DNA from 2 places in the Sphingomonas insulae genome. Region 1 is predicted to be linked to the other one. Evidence: riboswitches for the same ligand, from Rfam matches in the RefSeq annotation. Region 1 holds a riboswitch; the other holds the start of a gene.
The links. A riboswitch is a leader RNA that binds a small molecule or an ion and turns the genes downstream of it on or off. The one in region 1 is predicted to bind cobalamin.

Region 1 (10,560 bases):
GACGGCCGCCGCCGAACCCGAACGCTGCCGGATCGAGCCGAATGCGCCGATCGCGCAGATACGTGCCGAGTTGGTTGGGTGCCTTGCTGGCCATGACCGCATCCTGTTGAACGTTATACCACGATAACGCCACTACTTTAACAGGGTACGGAGCGTTGCGAAATAGCTTGGGAAGAGAAGGAGACTTTCCATGCGCGTGTTCCTTACCGGCGCGACCGGGTTTATCGGTTCGCACATCATCCCCGAACTGCTCGCCCGCGGCCATGGCGTGCTGGGCCTCACCCGATCCGATGCAGGTGCCCGGCAACTCGAAGCGGCTGGCGTCGAGGTTCATCGCGGCGACCTGGAGAGCCCCGAGACGCTGGCCAGCGGCGCTGCGGCGGCCGATGCGGTGATCCACTGCGCGTTCGACCACAATTTCGAGACCTTCTTCGAAAACACGAAGAAGGACGAGCGCAACATCGCCGCGATGGGCGAGGCTCTGGCGGGGACGCACAAGACGCTCCTCATCACGTCCGGGGTCGGCATCGGCACGCCGCTTCAGGGCGGGCCGGCAATCGAGGATGTGCTCAACCCGCACCACGCCAATCCGCGCATCGCGACCGAACTCGCCGGCGCCGCACTGATTGCACAACGGATAGACGTGCGCACCATCCGGCTTCCGCAGGTGCACGATACTACGAAGGCCGGGCTGATCACCCCGCTGGTCGCCGAAGCGCGCCGTGCCGGAGCGGTGGCATACGTAGGCGAAGGGCGGACGCGCTGGTCCGCGGCGCACGTCAGCGATGTGGCGAAGCTTTACGTCCTGGCGCTGGAGAGGGGGGAGCCGGGTGCGCGTTATCATGCTTCGGTAGAGGAGGGCATCGCCTCACGCGCTATCGCCGAGGCAATCGGCAGGGGCGCCGGGCTTCCTGTTCGTTCGATTGCGATCGATGACGTCGAGCGATACTTCGGCTGGATGGCACCGTTTGCCGCGCTCGACATGACCGCGTCCAATTCCTGGACGCGGGCGCGATTGGGCTGGGAGCCGTCAGGCCCTGATTTGCTCACCGATCTCGCCGCAATGGATTATTCGGCAGACGCTGCGGCCTGATATTTCTCCGGCCGCTGTCGGGCAGGCTCGCCAAGCCAGCGGGCAAGGGCCAGTATCGGCGCGGCGCGATCAGCTTCCCGGCCTGCCCAGCTGACCACCCCGTCGGGTCTGACCAGCAGGGCGGCGGAATCCACATCCGGCGTCGGAGTGCCGGCGAGGTAGCCGAGCTGGTCCGCCCATCCGGCGGCGACCGTTCGCAAGGGCTCAGCGGGGTCGAGGTCGATCAGCCATGCTCGCCCGTCACGCAGGACGTCGTTCAGCCGCCGCCCGTTAACGAGCGCGACATCGGGTGCGCTTCGGCCGACCAGCGGATGAACTGCCCCGTCGTTTTCGGATCGCAGCACGGCGCCCCAGACCCGCCCGGCAAAGTAGGTGGCGCCATCGCGCGTTTGCGTCAGGTTTCGGACGATCGATCGAAGCGCCGCCGAACCCGGGTCTGGCCGCAGCACGGCCGCCGTGCTGAGGGAGTGCGCGCCCAACACGCTGCTTACTTCGCCAAAACCACGTTCGCGTGTCGTGCGAGCCACCGCAACCTTTGGCGGCGAGCGCTCCGAAGATGCGGTTGAAAACGCCGAGCCGGCTCCAGCGGATGAAGCGGTTGTAGATTGTCTTGTGCGGTTCGTACCCGCGGGACATCGCACCAGCGCAGACCGTTCTTGATCACCAAGATGATGCCGCTCACGATCTGGCGATCATCGACCCTGGAATGCCATGCGACAGCGGGAAATACAGTTCGATCCGACGCATCTGCGGCACCGACAACAGGACCAGATCACTCATGGTAACGCCCCCGGTGCCGCCATTGAGCCAATCCGACACAGTCCGCGCAAGTGAATAAATGGGTCCTGAGCCTAGGAAGCTATACCTGTCGCTGCGTCGGCGTGGAGTGGTTCAACGTAACCGTTCAGGTTTGCCGCAGACGCTGTCACAGCGCTGGCGCGGGGCGATCGGCTACCACCTGATCAACACGACTGATGCGTTACCGACCGGCTAAATCGTCAGCGACAGGATCGAGAGCGAATGCGGCGTCACCATGACGGTGCCTTTCGACACATCGGCCGTGATCTGGCGCGGCGTGACGCGGGATGGACGGGCTACGTCGTTAAAGGCGTCAGGCGAGTCGCCGTCGAGAATATCCAGCCGTCCCTGGCGCCCACCGACGCCGGCAATCCGCAGCCGAGCGCCCTGCGTCGGATGACGGTTGATGATCGCGATGGCCATCTTGCCACCATCGTCGCTCACCGTGGTGATCGCATCGATCTGGGGCACGGAGGCTCCATCCGACGCGAGTGGCGCCGCGGCGATGTGGGTGGCGACGACATGCGGTTGCAGCAGGTCCGAGTACATCTGCATGACGTGGAAGGTCGTCCGCTTCACCACGCCCTTCGGGTGCACGAACAACGGCCCGCGGACGTTGATGACCGGCGCCATGCACGCCATCTCGACGACATCGGCATGGCGGAGACACCCGTTGAGGAAGGATGCCGAGAACAGCGCATCCGCCATGGTGTAGGTCGCGTTCTGGTCGTTCTCGTCGCGCATACCGATCAGGTCGACGCGATCCGCGCCACCGCCGGGGAAGCCGGGATGATGCCATGAGCGTAAATTCCACTCGTCGAACGCGATCTTGATCTTGCCCGCAAACCCGTTGTCGGCGATGACTTTGATCGCCTTCTCGATCTGGCCTTCGGGCTGTCGGGATCGCATCATGCATTGCATGTAGCTGGCGGGCTTGGTGCCCTGTTCCCACAAAGCGTCCCAATAGCCGTGGATCGAGATATAGTTGAGGAAGCCGCCGGCGACCTTCAGCAGCGGTGCGGTCCATTCGCTGTCCACCGTCGCGGCGGCCAGCAGGATCAGCTTGCTGTCGACGGCGCGCATCAGCTTCGCCGATTCACGGACCAGCATTCCCCATTCGGCCGTGGTCTTCGAGCCAATCTCGGTCGGAAAGTAGTTTTCGTTGCCGATGCTCCAATATCGGACATCGAACGGATTGGGGTGGCCGTTGGCGCGACGGAGGCGGGAGAACGAGCCTTGTTCGCGCAGATTGCAATATTCGACCCAGTTGCTCATCTCCTCAAAGCCGCCGGTGCCGGCGTTCGTGCAGATATAGGGTTCGCAGCCGATCAGCCGACACCATTGCACGAATTCGTCGGTGCCGAAGGTGTTCGGGTCCTCGACGCCCCATGGCTTGTTGAAGGCGGGGGTGCGTTTGGGGCCGACGCCGTCCATCCAGTGATAGGCCGAGACGAAGCAGCCGCCAGGCCAGCGCACGATCGGGATGCGCAATTCGCGCAACGCCTGCACGACATCGAGACGGAAGCCGGCGCGGTCGGACAAGGGCGAACCCGGCTCGAACGCGCCACCGTAGACCTGGCGGTGGAAATGTTCGAGGAACTGTCCGAAGATCATCCGGTTGAAGCGCGTCTTGCGCGTCGGATCGATCGTCACCACGGCGTCGAGCCCGGCCGGCACCGCCATGTCGAGCGCCGCCGCCGGACGAGCGGCCATCGCCAGCGTGAGCGCGCCGCCGGCAGCGAAGTCACGCCGGGTGAGGTTCGGCGTCCGAAGTGTCACGATCGGTCTCCCATGGTCAGCATGGCGGTTTCAGAAGCGTTCGTTCGCGGCGGGATCGTCAATTCCTGACTGCCGTCCACGTCTGTGTCTGGCAGAGGAAGGCGATGCATCCCTGCACCTTCAACGTCCCGTCCGCGTCGCGCGAGACGACCGACTTGTACGTCTTGCCGGTTTGCGGATCGTAGATCCTGCCGCGCCACGTATCGCCGGCATCGCTGAATTCGGTCAGTATCGGCAGACCCTGAAGCGGTCGTCCGCGCAACGCGGGATCAACATTCTTCGCATCCACCGGCGGCCCCGATTCAGGGCGCTTCATCAAGGTCGTGATCCGCCCGCACAGGGTCGCTCCACATGGGGCGACGGTGACGATCGCGGTCTTCCCCTCGGTCAGCCAGCGTCCGACGATCGGCGTCGCGGCGATGGCGGGCGTCGGGGCGAGCATCGCTGCCGCCAGACCGGCGAGCGTCGGTATTTTGATGGTCTTCATGTCGCGATCAATCTCCCTACAGGGCTTCATAATGTGGCGGGGTGCCGTCGCTTTTCGCGCGCCGGTAGATCAACGGGGTGCCGGAGGTGCGGGGGATGCCGGGCGCAGGGACGCCAGATCCTGCTGGAGCGACCGGTCGATATCGGGACGCAGCGGGTATTTCCCCCCGGGGAAGTAATTGACCATCACGGTGACCCGCAGTTTCCGAACCGGGTCGACGAACGCGAACGTACCCGCCGCGCCGGGCCAGCCGTAGGTACCCTTCGCCGGAAAACCGCCGGGGCCATCGATCAGACTGATCGCACCGCCTGCGCCGAAGCCCGCTTCGGGAACGCCGGGCTTGCCGTCGACGGAGGGCGTGACGGCGCCAAAGGGTACGCCCGCCGGCAGCAGGTTCGACATCGCCAGCCGCACGGTCGCGGGCGTCAATACGCGAGCGCCGTCCAACGTGCCCTCGTCGGCGAGCATATGCAGGAACCGGTCGTAATCGTGCGCCGACGTCACGAGCCCCGCGCCGCCATAGGGGAAGCTGGGTGGTTGCAGCCAGACCGACGTTGCGCCGGGATCCATCGGTTCGCGCACGTCGCCGTCGAAATTGTAGCTGGTCGACAGCCGTCCGGCCTGTGCGGCCGGCACCGTCCAGTAGCTGGACGTCATCTTCAGCGGATCGAACAACCGGGTCTGGACGAATTGCTCGAAGGGCATTCCGCTCGCCTTCTCGATCACCGCCGCGAGCACGTCGAGACCGATCGAATAGCTCCATTGCGTGCCCGGTTCCGCGATCAGTGGCAGTGTCGCCACGCGGTCGGCGAAGGCGGACAACGACGTGGGGCGTGTCGGCCTCACCACCTCCTCGACATCGCTGTTATAGGTGCCGGGCAGGATACCCTTCTGCTCGTATTGCTGCAGCAGCGGCCCCCTGGACACGACGTTATAGCCGAGGCCGGCGGTGTGGGTGAGCAGGTGGCGCACCGTGATCGGCGTCTTCGCAGGCACCGAATCGAGGCTGGTGTCCGGGCTGGTGAGCACGCGCATGCGGGCGAATGCAGGGAAGATATCGCTGATCGGCTGGTCGAGGCGCAGCTTGCCGTCCTGGATGAGGATCATCGCCGCGATGCCGGTGATCGGCTTGGTCATCGAATAGATGCGCCACAGCGAATCCGGTCCCGCGGCCGGCGCAGTCGCCTCGTCCGCGATCCGGCCCGCGGCCGGGTACGTCACCGGCAGGTCGCCCGAACCGATCGCGGCGACGATACCCGGCATCTTGTTGGCACGAACATAGCCATCGAACAGCGCCTGCGTCGCGGGCAGCGCGGAGGGGGCGGAGGGTACGGCTATGGCGACGGCCGGGGAGGGGGCCACCCTGTCGGTGCGGGCTATCGGGGGCTTTTGCGCCGTCTGCGCGGTCACGGTGCCGGTGGGCAGCAACAGCAGAGCGAGCATCCAAACGGCAGCCGATTGCATCGAAATCCCCTCGTTCAGCGAACGGTGGGCAGGTCGGCTGCACCGGCACACCCCGTTTCTTCACTGCTAGTAATTGTAGGAGTAATATTGAGTCAATCCCTTGCGGTCAGGCAGGCGCTCGGTGGCGGGTTGATCCAAACATCGGCTTTATGCCCTGTCATTGACCGGCGGCGACCAGCGATGGCGGGATGTCGAACGCCGTTTTTACGAATGATTTGTAAGACCTGACGGCTAGCTGTCAGGCTGATGTCCTGTCCAAGCCGGCTGGGGTGGCCTGCACCGAAACTGTAGGGCAACCGAGCGCCAGCTTGCCGCGCCCGACGGCGTCCCGCCTCGACGTCGGGGATCCGTGCCGGCCGCGATCTTCGACTAGGCGGCTACGCCCGGCGCCACGCTGGCTTATGTGGCGATGGACGCATGGTACTGCGATCCCCGGACACGGGCGCGAGGACATGCCGGTTGGCGGGTTGCGCGGATCGACGACGGGGTTCGACAGACGCCCGGTGGGGCGCGCCGTCCACCTCCGTTCAGCTCGAAAGCTCCGCCCGCACGATTGCAGCGCCTGCGCCCAGCGCCTTCAACTTGCCGTGTGCGATATCGCGCGCCAGCGGTGCCATGCCGCAGTTGGTGGCGGGATAGAGCTTGTCCGCATCGACGAACTCCAGCGCCTTGCGGAGCGTGTCGGCGACCTGTTGCGGCGTTTCGACGATGTCGGTCGCCACATCGATCGCGCCCACCATCACCTTCTTGCCGCGAACCAGTTCGATCAGGTCCATCGGTACGCGCGAATTCTGGCACTCGAGCGAGAGGATATCGATCGTCGATCGCTGCAGATTGGGGAAGGTCTGCTCATATTGTCGCCATTCCTGGCCGAGCGTCTTCTTCCAATCGGTATTGGCCTTGATGCCATAGCCGTAGCAGATGTGCACCGCGGTCTCGGCCGTCAGCCCCTGCGCCGCCCGTTCCAGCGTTGCGATGCCCCAGTCGTTCGCCTCGTCGAAGAAGACGTTGAACGCCGGCTCGTCGAACTGGACGATATCGACCCCCGCCGCTTCCAGCTCGCGCGCTTCCTGATTGAGGATGAGCGCGAATTCCCACGCCAGCTTTTCGCGGCTGCGATAATGCGCGTCGTACAGCGTGTCGATCATCGTCATCGGGCCAGGCAACGTCCATTTGATCGGTCCGTCGGTCTGCGAGCGCAGATACCGTGCGTCGTCGACGAACACGGATTTCGGCCGCGACACGGCGCCCACGACCGTCGGCACGCTTGCATCGTAGCGGTTGCGGATGCGCACGGTTTCGCGCTTCGCGAAATCGACGCCATCCAGATGTTCGACGAAGGTCGTCACGAAATGCTGGCGCGTCTGCTCACCATCGCCGACGATGTCGATCCCGGCCCGGCGCTGATCGTCCACCGCGAGGCGCAGCGCATCGCGCTTGCCCGCAATCAGCGCCTCGCCCTCCAGCTTCCATGGCGACCAGAGCGTCCCCGGCTCCGCGAGCCAGGCGGGCTTGGGCAGGCTGCCCGCGGTCGTGGTCGGCAACAGGGTCGTCATGTCGGAAATACCTCGTGGATCGTGGGACATCAGAGTGCGCAGGTCGCCGACCATTGCTGGAGCACCGCGCGATGGGGCCGGATGAAATGCTCTTCGGCGAAGCGGCCCTGCTCGGTCGCCAGCCGGCTGCGCTCCTCCCGATCGTAGACGATGCGGGTCAGTGAATAGTCCTGATAGTCGAGGCTGGGGCGATACCGCGCGGCCGCGACCGAATTGGCATTGTAGATCTCGGGCCGGTAGATCTTCTGGAATGTCTCCATCGTGCTGATCGTGCCGGCGAGCTCCAGCGCGGTATAATCGCCGATCAGGTCGCCGATATGGTAGAAGGCGAGCGGCGCGACGGCATGGCGCGGCATGAAGTAGCGCACCGTCATGCCCATCTTGGCGAAATAGGCATCGGTCGCCGAGACATCGTCGTTGCGATATTCCACGCCCAGGATGGGGTGCACGTTCGTGGTGCGATGATAGGTGCGGCTGCTGGACACGCTGAGGCAGATGACCGGCGGCTTGGCGAACCGTTCGCGATACGCGGCCGAATGCAGGAAGTGCCTGAACAGCTTGCCGTGCAGATCGCCGAAGCCGGCGGGCGGATCGCCGCCGGGATGCCGCCGCAGGTGGTCGGGCAACACGACGCTGAAATCGTAGTCGCGGACATAGGAGGAGAAGTTGTTGCCGACGATGCCGTCGATACGCCCGCCGGTGCCCGTGTCGAGGATCGTGGTCTGAAGGATTTCGATCAGCGGAAACGCATCGCCCGCGGCGACGGCGTCGATACGCAGCGCGACCGACAGGATCGTGAGTTCGACCGCATAGCGATCGCCCGCCGGATTGTCCCAATGCGCCAGCGAATTGAACCGGTTGTCGATCATCCGCAGCGTGTTGCGCAAATTCTCCTGCCGGCTGTCGCCGCGGGCGAGATTGGCGAAGTTGGTGGTCGTGCGCGTGTTTTCGGCGGGACGATAATCCTCATCGAACGGGATGCTGCCGATCGTGAACGTGATCCCGGTATCCGTCATGTCTCACCTGCGCTGTGCAGACGGATGAGCCGACGGAAGAGCGCGCAAGCCACGACCACGCCCGACGGCAAAGGCGCGCCACCGGGATTGCGTCAAGCGCGATCCACCGGAGGAACCCCCGTCCGAGGAACGTTATGGCGTCGCAGGCAGGTCTCCTGGCTCACGGGTCAATGCGGTGGTCCCGGCCTTCCCAAGCCCCTTGCGAAGGCTCAGTGACACGAAATGGGCCCACTGCTCGCCGCTTACAGTTGCGGGGGCAGCGCCGGAATTCGCCCCGAAGGACGTCACCGGCTTCCCGTCTTAGCCCCACCGTCACGCCTGAGGCGGGGAACCTCGACACGCGTCTTCAACACCACCGGCACCGACCTGTCAATCATGATATAAAGATTTCTTTATATGTGATGCTGGCGGACGTCGCGCATCGACGTGGGCAGCGCATTCCTGGCGCTGGGGGCGGCCGTCACGCTCGAACCACCAGACGATGGCGTCCCGGTCGGCAGGTTCGATCGATGCCCGGCAGCACAACCTGCGCAAGGGTGTTGGCGGGGACCGCGAGGTCGAGCGTCACCTGCCCGCCGGTCCTGCGCCACGCCGTTTCGATCCGTCCCGAGGCGCTGTCGAGCGACACCCCGGCCGATGCGAAACGGGGATCGAAGAGCGGGGCCACCCGGAACCGCCGGAAGCCGGGTTCGACCGGCTCGACGCCGCCGATCCGGCGGTAGAGGAACGAGCACACCGCCCCCAGCGCGTAATGGTTGAACGAGTTCATCGACACATCGCCGGTATCGCCATTCCAGCGTTCCCAGATCGTCGTAGCCGCCTGTCGGGCCATATAGCCCCAGGACGGATAATCGGTGCGCAGCAGCAGGTCGAAGGCCAGCCGATCGTGGCCGGCATCGGCCAGCGCGTCGAGCCCGAGTGGGGTGCCGAGGAAGCCGGTGGTGAGCAACCGCCCGCGCCGGTCGACCTCCCGGGCCAGCCGTTGCCCCGCGCGTGCCCGCAGCACATCGGGGACGAGGCGGAGACGCAGCGCGAGGATATAGCCCGTGTGGCTGCCGTTACCGACCGCGCCGTCCGCCGCGACGAACGCCTGCGCGAAGGCCGCCCGGGTCCGGGCCGCCTTCGCCTGCCAATGCCGGGTGTCCGCCCGCCCGATCCATGCCGCCATCGTCGCCATCTGGTCCAGCGATCGCGCCAGCATCGCGCTGGCGATCAGCGGCTTGGGCGTCGTCTCGTCGCCCGGCCATCTGGCGTCGAGCGCCAGCCAGTCGCCCAGATCGGCACCACGCCCGTGGCGCCACAGACCGTCCGGATTCATGCCGAGAATGCCGTCGCAATAGGCGGCCATCGCGGCCCAATTGTCGTCCACCACCGAACGATCCCCGGTGTGCAGACAGGCGACATAGGGCAGCATGACCCCGGCATCGGCCCAGCCGGGCGTCGCCGTGTCGCTGCCCCATCCCAGTCCCCGGGGCGAGGGCGACCACATCGGATAGGCGCCGTTCGCCGCCTGATCGTCGCGCAGCATCCGCGTGAACGACCGGGTGAAGCCACCGACATCCATGTTGAACGCTGCGGTGTCCCAGAACACCTGCGCATCGCCGGTCCAGCCCAGCCGCTCGTCGCGTTGCGGACAATCGGTCGGGTTGCCGCGGAAGTTCGATCGCTGGCTCCACAGCGTGTTGAGCCACAGTTTCTGGACCAGCGGTTGCGCGACGGTGAAGGTCCCGATCTCGTCGAGGTCGCTCGACACGACCAGCCCCGTCACCTGGTCCGGGGGCAGGTCAGCGATGCCGTCCACCTGCGCATAGCGGAAGCCTTGGAACGTGAAGACCGGCTCCAGCACCTCGGTACCGCCGCCCGCCAGTGTGTAGCGATCCTGCGCCCGGGCGACGCGCAGGTTGCGGCGGTCGAGGGCGCCGTCGCGATCGAGGATCTCGGCATGGGTGACCACGACCGTATCGCCGCGGTTCCCCCGCACCGACAGGCGCACGCGGCCGGCGAAGTTCTGGCCGAAATCGACGATATGCGCGTTGGCGCCGATCCGGCGGATCGCGGCCGGGCGGATGGTGCGGCTGACCCGGATCGGCGGTCCGAGTGGAGGGGAGGGGGTGGCCGGCGGCGGCGGCGCGGGCCATGCGGCGTCCCAGCCGCGATCGTCGAAGCCGGGCGCATTCCAGCCCGCCGGCCAGCGGCGCCGGTCGTGATCCTCGCCGGCGTATATCTCCGACAGCGTGATCGGCGCTTCGTGATGCCGCCAGCGATCGTCGCCGAGCACGAACGGCGTCCCTGCACCATCCTCGATCATCAGCCGGAACCGGCGCGGGGCCGGGCCATAGGCATAGCGGCCATCGGGTGCCTGATAGC
Region 2 (10,560 bases), 1.1 Mb from region 1:
GGACACGAAGGTGATGAGGTCGAACGAATTGCGCTTGAAATAGGTCGCGCTCGCCTCGACCGCGCCGCCCATCGCCTTTTGCGTCACGCCGGCGTCCCAGCCGTGCGAGCGTTCGGGGTCGAGCGCGGTGTTCCCGTATTCGCTCTGCAGCTGGTACAAAGTCGGCGCCTTGAACCCTTCCGAATAGCTCGCGCGGAACGCGGTCGCGCCGCCGTTGGGCGAATAGACGCCGCTGCCCGAAAACGTCGTCGCGCCGCCAAAGATGTTGTGATCGTCGTGGCGCACGCCCGCGGTGCCGGTCAGCCCGGCGATCGGCGTCACCGCGACCTGGCCGTAGACGCTGAAGATGCGGGCGCGGCCGCGCGTCACCGGACCGCCGTAGCTCGACGTCGAGAAGCGCGAAACCTCCCGCTCCGCGCCGAAGGTCGCGAAGACCGCCTTGGTGACGTCCACCGTCCCCTGATATTCCAGACGGTCGTTGCGGCCGATGCCGCGGAACGTCTCGGTCGGGGTGCCGTCGGGGTCGGTGTTGCGGCGGTCGCTGTCGGTATGCGCATAGCCGATCCGGTTGCGGAAGCGGCCATCGAACAGCGCGGCGTTGAGGCCGGCGTATCCGATCCACTGTTCGCTGTCGCCATATTCGCGGCTGTCGCGTCCGAAACCGTCGATATCGGTGCGGCCGTTGGCATAGAAGCCGCGCAGGTCGACCGACACGTTCTGCGCCAGCGCGATGCCGACGCTGCCGTTGGCGGAATAGTTGCGGAAGCCGTCGCGCTCCTTGCCCGGCGCATAGGCCGAGATGCCGTCCGTCGTGTAATAACCGCCGCCGAAGCTCGCCGAGACCGGGCCGCTCTTGCCCGACACGTTGGCGAACGCCTGCCCCGTCTCGTGCCAGCCGCCCTCGGCGCGGGCGTTGACACGCAGCTGCTCGGTCGGCTGGCGGGTGATGAGGTTGACGACGCCGCCGATCGCCTGGCTGCCCCACAGCACCGACTGCGCACCGCGCAGCACCTCGATGCGCGCGATGTTGCCGATCAGCAGGCTGCCGAAGTTGAAGCCGCCGCCGGGCGACGACGGGTCGTTCAGCTTGATGCCGTCGATCAGCGCGACGGTCTGGTCGCTTTCCGCGCCGCGGATGTTGACCGAGGTCGACGTGCCGACACCGCCGTTGCGCGTCACGGTGACGCCGGGCGTCTGGCGCAGCAGGTCGGACACCGTCACCGCCTGGCGCTGCGTGATCGTCGCGGTGTCGAGCACGGTCACCGCCTGGCCGACGGTGGACGCGGGCCGCGCCTCGCGGTTGGCGGTGACGAGGATGTCGGTGCCGGCATCGGCGGCTTCGGTCAGGCCGCTGGTGGATTGGGCGCTCTGCGCGACGGCGGGTGCGGCCGCGGCGATGCACGGCAGCAGGATCAGACAGGCATAATTCTTCACGATGGTATCCCCCTCGTTTCAACAACGGGGACGCGCCGGCGCTTGCACGGAAATCGCCGTTCCGCCGCGCACGACCCCAACACCGTCGTCACGCGAGGAAAACCTCGATCGCGCAGGAACACCCCGTCCGCACGAAGGACAACCACGACGGGCAGGTCTCCTGGCTTCCGGGTCGTCGCCTGGCCCGGCCTTCCCGGATCGTGGAGGATCCAGTGGCACGCGGAGGAGCAAGGCTCGCCGGTCACAGTTGCGGGGGCAGCCCCGGATGGCGAGCGACCAAAGCGCTCGCTTCCGGGTTCCCTTTTCATCCCATCTCTGGGAACCTGTCGCGAAGGCGCCCCTAGGGCCGAGGCGAGGCGAAAGCAAGATGAAGACGATGTTCGTAGGGGGCGCCCGCTCCGGCAAGAGCCGCCTCGCGCAGGCCGCTGCCGAGGATCAGGACGGCCCGCTGCACTATCTGGCGACCGCACAGGCGCACGACGACGAGATGACCGACCGCATCGCCCGCCATCGCGACGACCGCGGGCCGCGGTGGCGGACGGTGGAATGCCCGGTGGCGCTGCCCGAGGCGATCGCCGCCTGCGCCGACGGCGTCGTGCTGGTCGATTGCCTGACGCTGTGGCTGAGCAACGTGATGCTGGGCGAGCACGACCTTGGCGAGCGGGGCGCGGCGCTGCTCCGCGCCATCGCGGCCTGCCCCCTGCCCGTATACGTCGTCACCAACGAGGTCGGGCTGGGCATCGTCCCCGTCCACCCGCTGGGCCGGGCGTTCCGCGATGCGGCGGGGCGGCTCAACCAGCAGGTCGCAGCGGCGATGGACGCCAGCTTTTTCGTCGTGGCGGGCATGGTGCTGCCGTTGCAGCGGTTTCCGTCCGGCGGGTGACGGACGCCTTCAACGCCCCCCCTGAGGCCCACCCTTACGGCCTGGCCTTGCCCCCCAGCGCCGGATACCGATCCAGGATCGCGCTCGTCACGCCGTTGGTCCAGCCGAAGCCGTCCTGCACCGGATATTCGCCGCCGCCGCCCGGCGTGCGCCGTTCGATATTGTATTTCTCCAGCATCTTGCCGGTGTCCGCATAGGCCGCCTGCACCGTGCCGAGCCAGCGCGTCGCGATCTCCCTGGCGAGTGCCGGTTCGCCATTGCCCGCCAGCCCGGCGATCGCGACCCATTGCAGCGGCGCCCAGCCGTTCGGCTCGTCCCACTGCAATCCGGTGCGCAGCGTCGTCGTGCGAAGCCCCCCTTCCGCAAGCAACGCCTTGCGCGTCGTCGCGGCGACCGCCTTGGCCTGCGCCGGAGAGGCGATGCCGACGAACAGCGGATGGAGCATCGCGGCATTGACGCTGGTGGTCGGCTTGCCCGTCGACAGGTCCCAATCGGCGTAGCGGCCGGCGTTCGCCTGCCACAGATAGCGGTCGATCGCCGCCCGGCGCTGCGCCGCCAGCCCGGCATAGCGGGTTGCGCAGGCCCTATCGGCCACGGCAGCGCAGCGATCGGCGATACCGCGCTCCATCGCGTAGAGCAGGCTGTTGAGGTCGACCGGCACGATGTCGACGGTGTGGATGGTCGCCAGCGTCTGCGGGTCGCGCAGCCAGCGCGAACTGAAATCCCAGCCGCTTTCCGCACCCGCGCGCAGGTTGCGCTGCGTATCGGTCGCGGCGCGCGGTGCGGCCTGCGCGGCGGTCGCCACGTCCTCGGCATAGGATTCGTCGCGCGGGGTGTCGCGATCGTCGTAATAGCGGTTGAGCAGGCTGCCGTCGGGCATGCGGACGACCCGCTGGCAAGCGGCGCGGGCGGTGGCGCAGGTCGCGCCCCTCATCCAGTAATCGTGCTCCGTCCGCAGCGCGCGCAGCCGCCGCGATGCCACCGCCGCGTCCACGTTCGCCGACAGGTCGAGCATCAGCGCGAAATAGGGCGGCTGCGATCGCGACAGGTAATAGGTGCGCGTCCCGTTGGGGATATGGCCGTACCGTTCGATCATTCTGGTGAAATCGTCGAGCATCGATTCGACCAGCGGCTGCTGTCCGTCGACCTTCAGCCCCAGCATCGTGAAATAGCTGTCCCAATAATAGATTTCGCGAAAGCGTCCGCCGGGAACGACGTACGTGGCAGGCAGCGGCAGCGCGGAACTGCCCGCAACGGGCGCGACCGGCTGGCGGACCAGCTGCGGCCACAGGGTGCGGACATGGGTGCGCAGGTCGGTGGTGCCCCGGTCGTTCTCGCCCGGCACGATGAAATTGGCGAGCACGAACGCCTTCAGCGCCGCACCCTGCGGGCGGGTGCGCCCGTAATCGCGCAGGATCGCAGCGACGTCGCGCTTCGGCACCGCATCGACGAAGGTCTTGCCGTCGGCGAACACATGGCCGCGCTGCACCGCGTCGAACAGGGCACCATAGATGTCCGCGGGGGAACGCATTCCCGGCGCCTGCTGCGCCGACGCGATCGCGGATACCGACAGCGACGCCAGCAGGGCGACATGACACAGGCTTTTCATCACGATGCGGTCCATCCCGTCACACAAGCATGGCGCCTTGTGCCGGGGCCTGCCCCGCCTGGGAAGCCCGGGAAGCCTTCGGCTGCGCCCTTTACCGATTGCCCTGCGTCGCGATTGGCGTCACACGATCCGGCCCAACCCAGGATGACGCGGTGCCGCCCCTTTCCCGTCGTGGATATTCGTGGACCGGCCGCCGAACGGTCGCCCTCCTGCTGCTGGTCGTGGCGGTGATCGCCCGCGCGCAAACCTTCGGCAATCCGGTGGTCGGCTTCGACGAACAATTCTACCTGCTGGTCGGCGACCGCATGCTGCATGGCGCGATTCCCTATGTGGACATATTCGATCGCAAGCCGATCGGCCTGTTCCTGATCTTCGCGGCCGCACGGGCGATGGGCGGCGACGGTTTCCTGCAATACAAGCTGGTGGCGCTGGTCTTCGTCGTCGTGACCGCGCTGCTGATCCACGGCATCGCGCGCCGCCGCGCCGGACCGTTCGCCGCCACGCTCGCCGCGATAGCGTACATTCTCTGGCTGAACTTCATGGAAGGGGAAGGCGGGCAGTCGCCGGTCTTCTACAACCTGCCGATGGTCGCCGCCGCGGCACTGATCCTCGGCGTGCGCGGCGATCCCACCCGCAACGGTGCCGGCGCGATGCTGCTCGTCGGTATCGCGTTGCAGATCAAATACAGCGTCGTCGCGGAGGGGCTGTTCTTCGGCTGCTGGCTGATCGCGCTCGCCTGGCGGGCCGGGCAGCGCGGCGCGCGGCTGGCGCGGTCGATCGCAATATGGATCGGCCTCGCGATGCTGCCGACCCTTGCCGCCTTCGCCGCCTATGCCGCGATCGGGCAGGCATCGCCGTTCGTCTTCGCCAATGTCCTGTCGGCACTGGCGCAGGGGCGCGGCGGGCTGGCGACGCAACTGGCGGGGCTGGGTGCGATCCTCGGCATTCTGGCATTGCCGTCGCTGCTCGTGCTGTCCGGCGGGCGGTCGCGCGATGGCGGGCGGACCGTGGCGGGCTACGATCGCTTCCTGCTCGGCTGGCTCGCGGCATCGGCGGCCGGCGTGCTGCTGTACTGGCGCTTCGCCAGCCCGCATTATGCCATGCCGATGCTGCCGGCGCTGATGTGCCTGCTCGCGCAGGCGGTGGATGCCGGTCGCGCGCATCGCATCGCCGGGCTGGCGCTGGCGCTCGTCGGGCTGGTCGGGGGGCAGGCGGTGCTGGCGATCAGCGCTCTGCACAAGGGCGGCGCGCGCGAAGCGGCCGCCGTCGCCCGCGCCGCGCATGTCGACGGCGGCGGCTGCATCTATGTCTATGACGGCTATCCGGCGCTCTACATGCTGACCGGTTCGTGCCTGCCCACCCGCTGGCCCTTCCCCGGCCACCTCGCCACGCAGGAGGAATCGCGCGCGGCGGCGCTGGGCGTCGATCCGGCGCGTGAGGTCGCACGCATTCTCGCCACGCATCCGGTCGCGATCATCGACGACCTGCCGCATTTCGATGGCGGCAACCCGGTGACGCGGCGGATCCTCGAACGCGCGCTGGCCAGCGATTACGTCCTCGCCGCCCGCATCTGCACCGGCCCTGCGCGGATGCGGCTGGTCTACCGGCGACGCGCGGAGGGGCGCCCGCCCCTGCCGCCCTCGGCCATCGGAGCCCGCGCATGCGCGTCCTGACCTTCCTCCACAGCTTCGAACCCGGCGGGGTCGAGCGGGTCGCGCTGCGACTGGTGCGGCGCTGGCGGGCGATGGGGATCGACGCGCCGCTGTTCATGGGCCGCAACGACGGCGCGCTGCGCGACGAAATGGCCACGGACCTCGCCTATACCGTTCCCGATCAGCCGCGGCTCGGCAGCGGCTGGTGGGAGACATTGTGGATGATCGCCCGCCTGCCGGCCGAAATCCGCCGCACCGCCCCCGATGCGCTGTTCTGCGCGGGCAACACCTATACGATCGTCGCCGGCGCGATGAAGCTGCGGCTGGGCCGGCATTGCCCGCCGGTGGTCGTCAAGATCAGCAACGACCTGGCGCGCGCCGACATGCCGGCGCCGGCGCGCCCGTTCTGGCGGTGGTGGCTGCGCGTGCAGGCGCGCTTCGTCGATCGCTGGGTGGTGATGGATGCGGCGATCCTGCCCGATGTCGACCGCTATCTGGGTCCGGTCGCGCGCACGGTGATCCCGGACCCCGCGATCGACACGCTGCCGCCGCCGGTCGCGCGACCGCCACGGGGCGCGGGTATCCGCTACGTCGCGGTCGGGCGGCTGGTCGCGCAGAAGGATCCGGCGACGCTGGTCGCCGCCTTCGCACAGGCGGCACTGCCCGCGGATCGGCTGACGATCATCGGCGATGGTCCGCTGCGCGCACGGGTGGAACAGCAGGCGCAGCGCCTCGGCATCGCCGGTCAGGTCGTCTTCATGGGTCATGTTCCCGACGCGGCGACGGTGATGCGCACGCAGGACGTCCTGCTGCTGTCGTCACGCTACGAGGGTGTGCCCGCGGTGCTGATCGAGGCGCTGGCCGCCGGGCTGGGCATCGTGGCGACCGATTGCGGGGCCGGCGTACGGTCGGTGCTGGACCACGGCCGGCTCGGCCTGATCGTCGCGCAGGGCGATGTCGACGCCTTCGCGGCGGGGATCGCCTCGGCACGGACGATGGCGGTGGCGGTCGATGCCGGCCGCGAACAGGCGCAGGCGTTCACCATCGATGCCGCCGCGCGCCGGTATGGGGATGCGATCCGCCAGACGGTGTCCGGCCCCGCCGCTTACTGATCGAAGTCGTTCGCCTGCGGATCGCTGCCGTGCAATTGCGTCCACAGGCCCTGCGTCCCCGCCTCCTGCGCGCGATTGACGAATTGGGAGGCGACCAGCCAACCCTTCAGCGGGCGCAACGGCAGCAGCGTACCGAGCGCCATGAACGGCACCGAGGTGACGAAGTGCACCCAATAGGGCGGATCGAACGCGACCTGCACCCACACCACGAAGAAGATCAGCGGCAGCGCGATGATGCACAGGGAAAAGAACGCCGGGCCGTCGTCGGGCGCGGCGAAGCGATAGTCGAGGCCGCAATGGTCGCAGCGATCGACGATCTTCAGCCACGATCGGAACATCCGCCCCTCGCCGCAGCGCGGGCAAAGCCCCTTCCAGCCGCACCGCACTATCCAGCGGAACGTGTCTCGTGGCGGCGCGGCCGGTTCGGCCATCGGGTCCTGTGGCATCTGGTCCTGTGGCATCGGGTCCTGGGGCATCGACGGACCGTGCGCGCGCGGGGCGGCGCTGTCGATGGGACGGATTGTCCCAGTCCGCCAACGCGACGCACCCAGGCTATGCGCACCGACGATATGACAAACAGGTCGCGCGCGCTCGCCGGTGGCTCTAGCATAAGCGTTCCCTTATCGGAGCACCCTTGCATGTCACGTTTCGCCGCCGCCATCATCGCCCTTCCGCTGATCGGCGCGGCACCCGCTACCGTGCAGATTCCCGCCGAACGGCTGTCGGCCGACGTCCGCACGCTCGCGTCCGATGCGTTCGGCGGGCGGGCGCCGGGAACGCCGGGCGAGGCGAAGACGGTCGACTGGCTGGTCGCGCAGTTCAAGGCGGCCGGACTGGAGCCCGGCGGCCCCGGCGGCAGCTGGACGCAGCCGGTACCGTTGATCCGCACGATGCTGGGATCCGGCACGGTCTCCGCCAACGGAACCGACTGGGTCGGCGGGCGCGATGTCTACCTCTCGACGGTGCGGCCGGATGCGCGCGCCGTGGTCCGGAACGCGCCGCTGGTGTTCGTCGGCTATGGCGTCAGCGCGCCCGAACGGCAGTGGGACGATTTCAAGGGCGTCGACCTCAAGGGCAAGGTCGCCGTCTTCCTGGTCAACGATCCCGATTTCGAAGCGGGTGCGGGTGACGATGCCGTCGGCCGGTTCGGCGGGCGGCGCATGACCTATTACGGCCGCTGGACCTATAAGTTCGAAGAGGCCGCGCGGCGCGGCGCGGTGGCGGCCCTCATCGTCCACGACACCGCCGGCGCCGGTTACGGCTGGGCGACGGTCACCGCGCCCGGCGGCGAGAATTACGACGTCGCCGCCCCCGCCGCATCCCGCGTCGCCCTGCAGGGCTGGATTGCGGGCGACGCCGCGACCCGGCTGTTCGCGCAGGCGGGGCTCGATCTGGCGCAATTGCGCAAGACGGCACGGCGATCGGACTTCCGCCCCGTCGCGCTGGCGGGCGCCGGCCTGTCCGCCGACCTGCCCGTCACCGTGACGCGCGCCGAAAGCCGCAACGTCCTCGCCAGGCTCACCGGTCGCAGCCGCCCGGACGAGACGATCATGTACGGCGCCCATTGGGACGCCTACGGCGAAGGGGCGCCGGATGCGGCGGGCCGGCGCATCCGTCCCGGTGCCAACGACGATGCGCTCGGCACCGCCGGCGTGCTCGCGATCGCCCGTGCCGCCGCCAGGGCACCGCGTCCCGCACGCACCCAGGTCTTCGCATTGTGGACCGGCGAGGAACGCGGCCTGCTCGGCTCGGAAACCTATGCCGCACACCCCGTCTATCCGGTGGCGAAGACGGTCGCGAACCTGACGCTCGACATCCTCCAGACCGCCGGGCCGGCGCGCGACGTGCTGCTCGTCGGTGCCGGGCAGAACACGCTGGAGGATCGCCTGGCCGGCGCCGCGCAGGCGCAGGGCCGCACGGTGACGCCCGAATCGCTGCCGGAACGCGGTTTATTCTATCGCGCCGACCATTTCTCGCTCGCCCGCCGAGGCGTTCCAACACTATTGCTAATGGCCATCAGCGGCACCCCCAACCTGGTGGAGGGCGGTCGCGCTGCGGGACAACGCTGGCTGGACGGCTACATGCGCTGTTACCACCAGACCTGCGATGCATGGTCGGCCGACTGGAACCTTGCGGGCGCGGCGGCCGATGTCGACCTGTTGCGCCGCATCGGGTTCGACCTTGCCAACGACACGCGCTGGCCGGAATGGAACGCAACATCCGAATTCAAGGCGATCCGCGCCGCCACCGCCGCACAGCGAGGTGGCAGCTGAGCGCCGGCAGCGCCTCGCGTTCGACTGTCGCCGTCATAGCACCCCTCGTTCATCGCGGCTGACAGGATACCCGGTCGCCGCGACGCCATCGACGGGCGACGCCCTAGCACCCGCGGTGGAGGAGCGGATACAGACGAGCGCGTGACGGTCGCATCGCGATCGAGCCAACGCCCGTCACCCGCATCGTCATCCCGCCGCGCCATGGCCACCGGAGGATTCCCGAACTAGATGGCGGCGATGACCGATCAGCAAAGCGGCACGCCCATGCGCGCCGGGGAATTCGTCGCGTTCGTCGCAGCGCTCATGGCGGTCAACGCGCTGGGCGTGGACCTGATGCTGCCCGCGCTGGCGGATATCGGGCATCAGCTCGCCGTCACGACGGCGAACCACCGGCAGTGGATCATCACCGTGTACATGCTGGGGTTCGGCGCGGGACAGCTCGTCTATGGTCCGCTGGCGGACCGTTATGGTCGCCGGCCGATCCTGCTCGTCACCCTTGCCGGCTTCGTCGCCGCCAGCGTGTTCGCCGCGAGTTCGCAAACCTTTCCTGCGCTGCTGGGCGCGCGCGTCCTCCAGGGGCTGATGTCTGCGTCGACCCGCGTGCTGGCGGTCGCGATCGTGCGGGATCGCTACGCCGGTCGCCAGATGGCACGCACGCTGTCGGTGGCGCAGATGATCTTCTTCCTGGTCCCGATCATGGCACCCAGCCTGGGGCAGGTGCTGTTGGCGTTCGGTCCCTGGCGCTTCATCTTCTATGCCCTCGCCGGGTTTGCGGCCTTCGTCCTCGCCTGGTCCTGCATCCGCCTGCGCGAATCCCTGCCGGTCGAGCGCCGCTCGCCGCTGTCGCTCGCGGCGCTCGGCAGCGCCTATCGGCTGACGCTGACCAACCGCTTCTCCGCCGGCTATGCCGTGGCGGCGTCGATGACCTTCGGCGGGATCATCGCGTTCGTGTCCTCCGCGCAGCAGATCTTCGTCGATGAATTCCACGCCGGCGAACGCTTCACCATCCTCTTCGCCGTCTGCGCCTTTTCGATGGGCTGCGCGTCCTTTGCCAACAGCCGGCTGGTCGAGCGGCTCGGCACGCGGCTGATCTCGCAGACCGCCCTCATCGCCCTCATCGCCCTGTCGTCGATCCACCTCGCCGTGATCGCCGGCGGCATGGAGACGCTGGCGACGTACATGCTGTTCCAGGCGCTCAGCATGACCTGCATCGGCCTGTGCGGATCGAACTTCGGCGCCATGGCGATGGAGCCGGTCGGCCATATCGCCGGCACCGCATCGTCGATCCAGGGCTTCATCACCAGCGTCGGCGCCGTGATCGTCGGTTCCATGATCGGTCAGGCTTATGACGGATCCACCTATCCGCTCGCCATCGGCTATCTCGCGATCGGCGTCCTGGTGCTGGCGGTCGTATATCTGATCGAGGATCGCCAGCTGTTCCAGGCGCGCAACGCCGCGTGATGGGTGACGCATCCCGCCTGCGATGATAGTCCTGCAGGGATGACCGGGGACAACCGGCGCATGGCGACGCCCCGCATCAATCGGCTGGCAGCGCACCGAGCATCGCGGTGACCCGCCGACGCATATCCGGGTCGCG

Region 2: linked by a shared signal. The riboswitch ahead of GTH33_RS07145 (TonB-dependent receptor plug domain-containing protein) and the one ahead of GTH33_RS12250 (DUF1852 domain-containing protein) in region 1 are both predicted to bind cobalamin.

What each region holds. Positions count from the first base shown of each region.
Region 1 is NZ_CP048422.1:2,217,552-2,228,111, forward strand. Features, by position in the region: gene GTH33_RS12215 (helix-turn-helix transcriptional regulator) at 1-94, opposite strand, end outside; gene GTH33_RS12220 (SDR family oxidoreductase) at 191-1,093, shown strand; gene GTH33_RS12225 (aromatic-ring hydroxylase C-terminal domain-containing protein) at 1,069-1,542, opposite strand; gene GTH33_RS12230 (alpha-L-arabinofuranosidase C-terminal domain-containing protein) at 2,084-3,670, opposite strand; gene GTH33_RS12235 (DUF2147 domain-containing protein) at 3,729-4,157, opposite strand; gene GTH33_RS12240 (serine hydrolase domain-containing protein) at 4,227-5,621, opposite strand; gene GTH33_RS12245 (methionine synthase) at 6,149-7,177, opposite strand; gene GTH33_RS12250 (DUF1852 domain-containing protein) at 7,207-8,193, opposite strand; cobalamin riboswitch at 8,322-8,543, opposite strand; gene GTH33_RS12255 (family 78 glycoside hydrolase catalytic domain) at 8,654-10,560, opposite strand, start outside.
Region 2 is NZ_CP048422.1:1,154,458-1,165,017, reverse strand. Features, by position in the region: gene GTH33_RS07145 (TonB-dependent receptor plug domain-containing protein) at 1-1,434, opposite strand, end outside; cobalamin riboswitch at 1,568-1,776, opposite strand; gene cobU (bifunctional adenosylcobinamide kinase/adenosylcobinamide-phosphate guanylyltransferase) at 1,802-2,317, shown strand; gene treF (alpha,alpha-trehalase TreF) at 2,352-3,926, opposite strand; gene GTH33_RS07130 (ArnT family glycosyltransferase) at 4,079-5,599, shown strand; gene GTH33_RS07125 (glycosyltransferase) at 5,587-6,690, shown strand; gene GTH33_RS07120 (DUF983 domain-containing protein) at 6,684-7,121, opposite strand; gene GTH33_RS07115 (M28 family peptidase) at 7,329-8,963, shown strand; gene GTH33_RS07110 (multidrug effflux MFS transporter) at 9,228-10,424, shown strand; gene GTH33_RS07105 (transglutaminase family protein) at 10,501-10,560, opposite strand, start outside.